Regions from separate parts of the Clostridium sp. CM027 genome, predicted to be linked through region 3. Evidence: a T-box and tRNA genes for the amino acid it is inferred to sense, from the RefSeq annotation. Region 3 holds a T-box; the other regions hold tRNA genes.
What was found. The T-box of region 3 lies ahead of KTC92_RS17280 (valine--tRNA ligase). A T-box ahead of a tRNA ligase gene usually reads a tRNA of that ligase, here a tRNA-Val.
Positions count from the first base shown of each region.

Region 1 (3,281 bases), 1.3 Mb from region 3:
TTAGGTAAGCTCATACAAGAGGTTACTAAAGTTCCGGTATATCTAGCGGAGGATCCGATTTCATGCGTAGCACTCGGAACAGGTAAAGTATTGGATTATATGGATAAGTTAGATAATTCATTCAATGGAAGAGAATTATGCTTAACAGAATAAAAAGTATAAGCAAGCTATAAAAATAAGCAATACAATTATTAGTTTAATTGCATTGCTTATTTTTATATTATATAAGATTTGTAAGTTTAAATTGTGGATAATTATTTAAAACTAATTAAAGCATGTTAAACAGGGCTCAAATTATTTTCTTCATTGGTAAGGGAGTGCAAATAGTATGAATGCAAGAGGGATCTGCTTAAAACATTAGCAATATCCATTACCAAGCTCAATCTTATGTTTCTATTTGTAAATAATTCACTATCATCACTTGAATCTACTATACCTATTAATGAAAGAGTGCCTACCTTAGGAAGGGTTTTCCCTACACCTTTGCCAGGATGAATTGGATAATTTCTAGCTTGGAGTTCTCCAATATTTGAAATGTCTCCTAAACAAGCATCTACACCTATTATAGTACAATTTGGGTGCAATGCATTTATTTTAGATAATTTACTATCTATGTTTAAGGCATGAATTGGATTATCTATAGTGCCATATACAGGTAATGGAAAGGAACTATTTTTTAAAAGTGTACCAACTAAAGGACCTAGACAATCGCCTATACATCTATCGGTACCTATGCAAACAACTAAAGTATTTTTGTCAATATAGTCTTTTAGAAAATTAGAAAGTGTATAGTATGCTAAAGGATCTTTATAATGGGTTTTAGCTTTACTCAAGAAATATACCTCCTTGTATTGCGCTGGGGAAAAATTATTAGTTTCCTATGAATAATTTATATGAATAAATCCCGTGTATTATTATAATAAAGAATAAAAAAATGATTAATTAAAAAATGATATATAAGTATATTAACTATATGAAGGAAAACCAAATAAAAAATATAATAAATTATTTGTGCAAATAGTAAGTTGTATCAATGCTTAATATTAAGCAAATATGCGAATAGTATAGTTATGGAGAGAAGAAGTCGTTTATTAAAGGATAATAGACTTGAAATTAATTAATTAAAGTTGTATAATAATTCTTGTCGACACGGTAAAACGGTAAAACGGCAAAATGATAAAACATAATATGCTGGCATGGCTCAACGGTAGAGCAGCTGACTTGTAATCAGCAGGTTGTAGGTTCAATTCCTATTGCCAGCTCCATAAGTGGAGGAGTTCCCGAGTGGCCAAAGGGGGCAGACTGTAAATCTGTTACGTAATGTTTCGATGGTTCGAATCCGTCCTCCTCCACCATTTATAATGGTTTACAATAAATTATGGTTTACAATAAATTATGGGAGCATAGCTCAGCTGGGAGAGCATCTGCCTTACAAGCAGAGGGTCACAGGTTCGAACCCTGTTGTTCCCACCATAATAATCTTTTTAAAATAGAATAAAATGCATGCTGGCATGGCTCAACGGTAGAGCAGCTGACTTGTAATCAGCAGGTTGTAGGTTCAATTCCTATTGCCAGCTCCACATATGGAGGAGTTCCCGAGTGGCCAAAGGGGGCAGACTGTAAATCTGTTACGTAATGTTTCGATGGTTCGAATCCGTCCTCCTCCACCAAAAGACATCTATAGATGTCTTTTTTTATTTTTTACAGGGTTTAGATTCTGTTGACACCATAGAATGCATATGGTATTATAATTAAAAGTTAATAATTGATAACTCTTATCAAGAGAGGTGGAGGGAAAAAGGCCCTATGAAACCCGGCAACCGGTGCAATGCACCATGGTGCCAATTCCTGCAGTTATAATCTGCAAGATAAGGGAGATGATTAAATCACCTCTTCTTATATTTGGAAGAGGTTTTATTTTTTTATAGGGAAATTTTAGAGAATAGAAGGGAGAATTATAATGAAAAGATTATTTACATCAGAATCCGTTACAGAAGGACATCCAGACAAAATTTGTGACCAAATTTCAGATGCTGTACTTGATGCTATTTTAGAGCAAGATCCTTATGCTAGGGTTGCTTGTGAAACAGCGGTTACTACAGGAATGGTTTTAGTAATGGGAGAGATAACAACTAGTTGTTATGTAGATGTTCCTAAGGTTGTTAGGAATACCATTGAAGGCATAGGATATACTAGAGCAAAATACGGGTTTGATGCTAGCACATGCGCTGTACTTACGTCTATTAATGAACAATCAACAGATATAGCTATGGGAGTAGATGAGGCATTAGAATCTAAAGCAGGCGAGATTGATAAGGTTGACGCAATAGGTGCTGGTGATCAAGGCATGATGTTTGGATTTGCAACTAATGAGACACCAGAATACATGCCACTACCAATTGCTATGGCTCACAGATTAGCAAGAAAGTTAAGCGAAGTAAGAAAAAATGGCACATTAGATTACTTAAGACCGGACGGAAAGACTCAAGTTACTGTAGAGTATGAAGATAATAAGCCAGTAAGAATAGATACTATTGTTATTTCAACTCAACATGCAGAAGAAGCAACTCATGATCAAATTGAAAATGATTTAAAAGAGCATGTAATAAAACCTGTAGTTCCAAGTGGATTATTAGATGAAAATACTAAATATTATATAAATCCTACAGGCAGATTTGTAATTGGAGGACCGCAAGGAGACTCTGGTTTAACAGGAAGAAAAATAATAGTAGATACTTATGGTGGATATGGAAGACATGGAGGTGGAGCATTCTCAGGAAAGGATGCAACAAAAGTTGATAGATCCGCTGCATATGCTGCAAGATGGGTTGCTAAAAATTTAGTTGCTGCAGGAGTTTCAGATAAATTGGAAATTCAGTTAGCTTATGCTATAGGTGTAGCTAAACCGGTATCTATAGAGGTCGAAACTTTCGGAACAGGAAAAATTGACGATGATAAAATAGTTCAAATAGTTGAAAAAGTATTTGATTTAAGGCCAGCTGTAATTATAAGAGAATTAGAACTAAGAAGACCTGTTTATAAACAAGTAGCTGCCTATGGACATTTTGGAAGAATTGATTTAGATCTTTCATGGGAAAAACTAAACAAGGTTGATGAAATAAAAAAGTACGTATAATATAAAAAAAGGGATAACAATTATTAATTGTTATCCCTTTTTAGTGCATGTGATTATTAAGTAGTATTTTGATAAAACCTAAGATAGGGGTATACTGAACATAAGAGATGTAAAATACATATGATATAATAACATTAATAATAAT
Region 1 is NZ_CP077725.1:2,350,184-2,353,464, reverse strand. It holds gene KTC92_RS11135 (rod shape-determining protein) at 1-153, shown strand, start outside; gene yyaC (spore protease YyaC) at 279-833, opposite strand; tRNA gene KTC92_RS11125 (tRNA-Thr) at 1,191-1,265, shown strand; tRNA gene KTC92_RS11120 (tRNA-Tyr) at 1,271-1,355, shown strand; tRNA gene KTC92_RS11115 (tRNA-Val) at 1,398-1,473, shown strand; tRNA gene KTC92_RS11110 (tRNA-Thr) at 1,506-1,580, shown strand; tRNA gene KTC92_RS11105 (tRNA-Tyr) at 1,586-1,670, shown strand; SAM riboswitch class I at 1,773-1,875, shown strand; gene metK (methionine adenosyltransferase) at 1,961-3,136, shown strand.
Region 1: it has a tRNA-Val gene. The T-box ahead of KTC92_RS17280 (valine--tRNA ligase) is inferred to sense a tRNA for this amino acid. The anticodon was not compared.

Region 2 (3,281 bases), 890 kb from region 3:
TTACATTTACAAAATATTAGAATTTCTTAATCAACTTTCACGTTTCAAACTCTTATTTTTTATTTGGAGGCGTTGATGCCGGCAATAGCACCAGAACTCCATGCCCATTGAAGGTTAAAACCACCGCAATCGCCATCTACATCTAATATTTCTCCCGCAAAGAATAAATTCTTAGTAATATTAGATTCTAGGGTTTCGGGATTAATTTCTTTTGTATTAATGCCTCCTGCAGTTATCTGAGCATTTGCAAAAGAATTAGTACCTGAAACATCAAATTGATATCGCTTTAGCAAAGTATATAGAGCATTTTTTTCGTTTGAGGCCAAATCGCAACAAGGCTTATGAATGTCATCTATATTTGCTTCTTTTAAAATTATTGGAATGATCTTCTTGTTGATTATTCCGATGAATGAATCATGAACGCAGCGACTTGGGAATACTGACCAATGATTATTTAAAAATGCTTTTAGATCTTCGTAGCTAATATTTGGTAGCATATCAATACTTAAAGAAACCTTGCTATTTTTAGATAAACCATAAGATGCAGTTCTACTAAGCTGAAGAATAGGAGGACCAGAAATGCCGTAATCTGTGAAAAGTATTTCTCCGAATTCCTTTTGAACATATTTATCGTTTATAAATATTTCCGCAAAGCCATCAAACTTTACTCCAGATAGAGCCTTTAGTTTATTATAGTTTAATTTAAGCTGTACAAGGGCTGGTACAGGAGAGATTATACTATGACCTAATTGCCTAGCCAATGAATAGCCGGAACCGTCAGAACCCGTTTTAGGAGCTGATTTACCACCGGTCGCAATAATCAACCTTTCACATTCATATGTAGAATTATCTGTGCTATAAACTTTAAAACCCTTATTTGTTTTAATAATCTCCTTAGCTTTGGTATTTGTATATAGTGGAATTTTTTTTTCGTCTATAGCAAAGCGTAGTATATCAAGTACTGATGAGGCTTGCAATGACATAGGAAACATTTTACCACCATCTTTTGTAACTAAAGGTATTCCTAAACACTCGAAAAAATTTATAGTATCCTTTATGGTAAAAGAATCTAGCGTATAACCTGCGAAATTTGGATTTTCACTGTGATATCTATCATTATTTATATGTACATTACTGATATTACACCTACCGTTACCGGTAGTTAGTATTTTTTTACCTACTCTGTCGGTTCCTTCAATTATTGCTACATCTATACCAAAATCTTTTGCTATTAAAGCAGAGGTTAAACCAGAGGCACCTCCGCCAATTATTATAAGAGAATGTTTCAAGAAAATCTCTCCTTTCGAGAAAAAATATTTTTAGATTATAAAGTGGTTACATATAATCTTACCCTAAAATCAGTAGGATGAAAATGAATTTTTATTTTGTTTTATAAGTAACCATAGAATTTGTTTGTGATTGTTTAGTAAAAGTAGTTATTTTCAAAAAAACATAAAAAAAATTCTATAAGGGGAACCGTTGATTTAACTGGATTTGAGTGTTTTGCGAAAAAAAATAATAAAAAAAATAAGAAAATATGTTGACACTTTAAGAAAAATTAGGTATTATAGTTTATGTCGGGTTGCAAGACGTAAGCCCATAATAAATAAAGTGACAAATTAGTATGGCTCCTTGGTCAAGCGGTTAAGACACCACCCTTTCACGGTGGTAACAGGGGTTCAATTCCCCTAGGAGTCACCATTAAAACATATATGGGAGCATAGCTCAGCTGGGAGAGCATCTGCCTTACAAGCAGAGGGTCACAGGTTCGAACCCTGTTGTTCCCACCATATATGGCTCAATAGCTCAGTTGGTTAGAGTGCCGCCCTGTCACGGCGGAGGTCGAGGGTCCGAGTCCCTTTTGAGTCGCCATTTTTACTAAACTGTTATAGTTTAATAAAAGAACATCTAATTTATAAGTTTGATTCTTATCAAAAGAATCATTGAAAAATAATAAGGCTCCTTGGTCAAGCGGTTAAGACACCACCCTTTCACGGTGGTAACAGGGGTTCAATTCCCCTAGGAGTCACCATTAAAACATATATGGGAGCATAGCTCAGCTGGGAGAGCATCTGCCTTACAAGCAGAGGGTCACAGGTTCGAACCCTGTTGTTCCCACCATATATGGCTCAATAGCTCAGTTGGTTAGAGTGCCGCCCTGTCACGGCGGAGGTCGAGGGTTCGAATCCCTTTTGAGTCGCCATTTTTGCTGGCATGGCTCAACGGTAGAGCAGCTGACTTGTAATCAGCAGGTTGTAGGTTCAATTCCTATTGCCAGCTCCAAAAAAGTCCTAAACATTTGTTTAGGACTTTTTTTACGTCCGGCATATTTGATGGAAAATTAAGATTCAAAATGTATTTAGAGTGATTTGATTTTTTGTCTTGAAAAAATAAAAATATTGACAACATTCGATCGTTATAGTAGCATAAACACATATAATAAGCAATTAAAATAAATTAATGTTCGTATTTTTTGGACGAATATCAATATTTTGCCACATTATTGGTTTTGTGAAATAAATATAAATTATATATACCGAACAAAAATATCATTAAGATAAAATTTTAGGAGAGTTAAACCTATGAAGAAAAAATGGACTTACGTATTATTTGTACCGTGTTTAATATTACTAGCTTATTTTCTTATAGTACCTTTAGTTAGTACTATAATTCCTACTTTTAGTATTAATGGAAGCTTTAGTTTAGATCATTATTTAAATTTCTTTGGAGATAAGTATACGCTGCAGATATTTTATAGAACATTAAGAATTGCTTTAATATCATCTGCAATATGCGTGGTTATTGGAGTTCCAACAGCATATTTTGTGTCTAGAACCTCAAAGAAGATTAGAGGGTTATTCATGGCATTAACCATATTCCCTATTCTTACAAATTCAATTGTTCGTTCTTTTGCTTGGATGAGTATTTTAGGTAAAAATGGAGTTATAAATAAAGTGTTACTTAGCTTAGGCGTTATTAATGAATCTTTAACTATGATGTATACTGAAGGCGCAATCATAGTTGGTACAGTTTATTTATTTTCACCGCTAATGATTATTTCTTTAGTAGGAGTTTTAGAAAATATAGATAATGACTTATTAGAAGCAGCGGAAAGTTTAGGAGCTAATAAAGTGAAGGCCTTCTTTAAGGTTATATTCCCACTGAGTTTACCGGGATTAATAGTTGGAACAGTCCTTGTATTTACAGGAGCACTTACTGCTTATACTACACCACAGTTATTAGGTGGTAATAAAAATACAGTGTTAGCCACATTAATTTAT
Region 2 is NZ_CP077725.1:2,734,272-2,737,552, forward strand. It holds gene KTC92_RS12895 (NAD(P)/FAD-dependent oxidoreductase) at 60-1,289, opposite strand; tRNA gene KTC92_RS12900 (tRNA-Glu) at 1,627-1,701, shown strand; tRNA gene KTC92_RS12905 (tRNA-Val) at 1,715-1,790, shown strand; tRNA gene KTC92_RS12910 (tRNA-Asp) at 1,796-1,872, shown strand; tRNA gene KTC92_RS12915 (tRNA-Glu) at 1,958-2,032, shown strand; tRNA gene KTC92_RS12920 (tRNA-Val) at 2,046-2,121, shown strand; tRNA gene KTC92_RS12925 (tRNA-Asp) at 2,127-2,203, shown strand; tRNA gene KTC92_RS12930 (tRNA-Thr) at 2,209-2,283, shown strand; gene KTC92_RS12935 (ABC transporter permease) at 2,583-3,281, shown strand, end outside.
Region 2: it has a tRNA-Val gene. The T-box ahead of KTC92_RS17280 (valine--tRNA ligase) is inferred to sense a tRNA for this amino acid. The anticodon was not compared.

Region 3 (3,281 bases):
ATATACACCAATCTTGAATATTCTCCATCCAATTGAAGTATGTTTTTTCAAATCTTTCAGGAACAAATTTAGTTTTATTTTCCCGTACAGCCTCTATAGCTGGTTTTGCAAGTGATTTCATTTTAACATACCATTGTTTTGATAACATTGGTTCTACAGTGGTTTTACACCTATCATGAGTACCTACATTATGAGCGTGGTCTTTTATCTTAACAAGTAGTCCTGCATTATGTAAATCTTCTACCATGACCTTTCTTGCGTCATATTTATCAAGACCTGAATATTTTCCATAACCCTCGCATATAGCTGCATTTTCATCCAAAACCACTACTTCTGGAAGATTATGTCTTTTTCCTACTTGGTAATCATTAGGATCATGTGCTGGAGTAATTTTAACTGCGCCTGTTCCAAACTCTATATCAACATAATCATCTGCAATTATTGGTATTTCTCTATTTACTAGAGGTAGCATTATTTTTTTTCCTACTAAATGTGTATACCGTGGATCTTTAGGATTTACAGCTACCGCCGTATCTCCAAGCATAGTTTCCGGCCTCGTGGTAGCTATTTCTAAAAACTCATCGCTACCTATTATTGGATATTTAACATGCCAGAAGTGCCCCTCTTGTTCTTCAAACTCTATTTCAGCATCTGAAATTGCCGTCATGCATTTTGGGCACCAATTTGTTATCCTATTGCCTTGGTATATTAGTCCATCCTTATATAATTTAACGAAAACTTCTCTTACTGCATGGTTTAAGTTTTCATCCATGGTAAAGCTTTCCCTAGTAAAATCAACAGAACATCCCATTTTCTTTATTTGTCCTCTTATTTTTTCTCTATATTCATTAGTCCACTCCCAAACTTTTTCAAGGAAGGCTTCTCTTCCCATTTCTTTTTTCTTAAGCCCTTTTTTTAAAAGTTCATTTTCAACCTTTACTTCTGTTGCAATACTAGCATGGTCCTCACCAGGAAGCCACAAGGTATTGTACCCTTGCATTCTTTTAGTTCTTATTAGAATATCTTGAAGAGTATTATCAAGAGCATGCCCTAAATGTAATTTTCCTGTAATGTTTGGTGGGGGCATTACTATTGTAAATGGTTTTTTATCTTTATCAACGGTTGGAGTAAAAAATCCTTTTTCTTCCCACCATGCGTAAAGTCGTTCTTCAAACTCTTTTGGATCATAATTCTTAGCAATATTATTATTTTCTTCCATTATTAACTCCTCCTAAACAATAATTAGTATGTCAATTTATTTTAGCAATAAATTTCAAACAATAAAAAAAGAGCCTTCGTCTATAAAAGGACGAAAAGCTCGCGGTACCACCTTTTTTCCTACAATTTTGCAGGCTCTTTAAAATTTAACGATTAAGAAAACCGTCTTTGCCATCTACTCATAATTACATGAATTGGCAAAGAAGCTCCGAAGCTACCTTCAAGGTTTTTCATATAGAAGATCTTACAGCCTCTGGATCTTCCTCTCTTAATATTATTTTCCCCTACTCCTCTTCATCTACGCTTTTGAATGTTTTATGAAATTATTATCTAGTTGTTCAATTATTATTCACTTGTCTTTCATTTATTGTATACCTCTTAATTTACATATGTCAAGGTATTTCATTTTTGAATTTAAAATGTCACATCTACACGCTCTTTCATATTATATAATTATAGCAACTATATAATATGGAGGTATCTATGAAGCTTAAAAAAATTTCGATTTTTTCCCTGTTTCTTTCTTTCGCCTTGATAACCACCTTATTTTCCGGCTGTAAAAAGAAACCTAGTGATGCTTTAGTAAAAGTAAAATTAAGTGAAGTAGTTCGTTCTATTTTCTATGCCCCTATGTATGCAGCTATTTCTCAAGGCTTCTTTAAAGAAGAGGGTATTGAAATCAACCTTTCAACTGGGCAGGGAGCGGACAAAACTATGCAGCAGGTATTAAGCAAATCTGTAGATATAGGTTTCTGTGGACCTGAGCAAGTTATTTACATCTATAATCAACACCGAGAAGACTATCCTGTTATTTTTGCACAATTAACACAAAAAGATGGATCTTTCTTAGTAGGCAGAAATGCTGAAGCGAATTTCAAATGGGAATCCTTAAAGGGTAAAACTGTAATAGGAGGAAGACCTGGCGGCGTACCTGAAATGGCTTTTGAGTATGTCTTAAAAAATCATGGTATTAAACCAGTTATTGATATAAATCTTGTTACAAACCTCGCTTTCACAGCTACGTCCGGTGCTTTCAAGGGCGGAGCAGGTAATTATGTTACTCTTTTTGAACCTAGTGCTAGTATGATGAAAAAAGATAATTCTGGACATATTGTAGCCTCCATCGGAGCGTCCGCTGGAACCATACCTTATACATGTTTTTTTTCCACAAAATCTTATATAGAAAAAAATCCAGAAATGGTTCAAAAATTCACTAATGCAATATATAAAGGTCAAAAATGGGTAAGTAGTCATTCCGATAAAGAAGTAATGACTTCAATTAAATCTTATTTCCCTGGCGCAGATGAGGCTGTTCTTACTTCATCCATTAAAAACTATAGAGATATAAATGCTTTTGCGCCGAACCCAATATTAAAATCAGATGACTTAACAAAGCTTATGGATATAATACAATCTTATAACGCAGCGTTAATTCCCGAAAGACCATCTTTTAATAAAATCGTCAACAATTCCTTTAGCGACAAAGCCGTAAAAGACTTAAAATAAAAAGTAAAAAAGTATACATTACTATTAATGCATTCACTTCGCTAAGAACTACTAATTTTATTTTTAATTAATTTGCTAAAAAACATAAACTCGCTGTCGCTCAAACATATGTTTTTCGTAACGCATCTTAATTAAACATAAAATAAGAATTTCCAAATGAAAACTCAACCTCAATTATCAACTCTCAACTATAAAAAAGGCTATGTTTAAATTTAATGTTGATAATTAACATTTTCTGAATATTCGGATATAATAAGACTATATAAAGTATTCCGCAGATTTTATTATGGCAAGCTTAACGGTAAGCAATTTATATATAATAAAGGGGGAATAATCCTGAAAAAAATAATGAAATTATTCAGTCTACTATTTTTAATAACTATAGCTTTTACTGGATGTAAAAGTTCAGATGAAAACAATGCACAAAAAGTTGCTCAAGAACTTGGAAGAAATCTCTACACGGTAAATACAGAAAAAGTTGCTGAGTATAAGAAACTTCTTAGGGAAGGTAAAAAAATGGATATAGCAAGTGGAAATCCCACAAATACTGATGGAGT
Region 3 is NZ_CP077725.1:3,626,442-3,629,722, reverse strand. It holds gene KTC92_RS17280 (valine--tRNA ligase) at 1-1,219, opposite strand, end outside; T-box leader at 1,303-1,528, opposite strand; gene KTC92_RS17275 (ABC transporter substrate-binding protein) at 1,702-2,724, shown strand; gene KTC92_RS17270 (hypothetical protein) at 3,073-3,281, shown strand, end outside.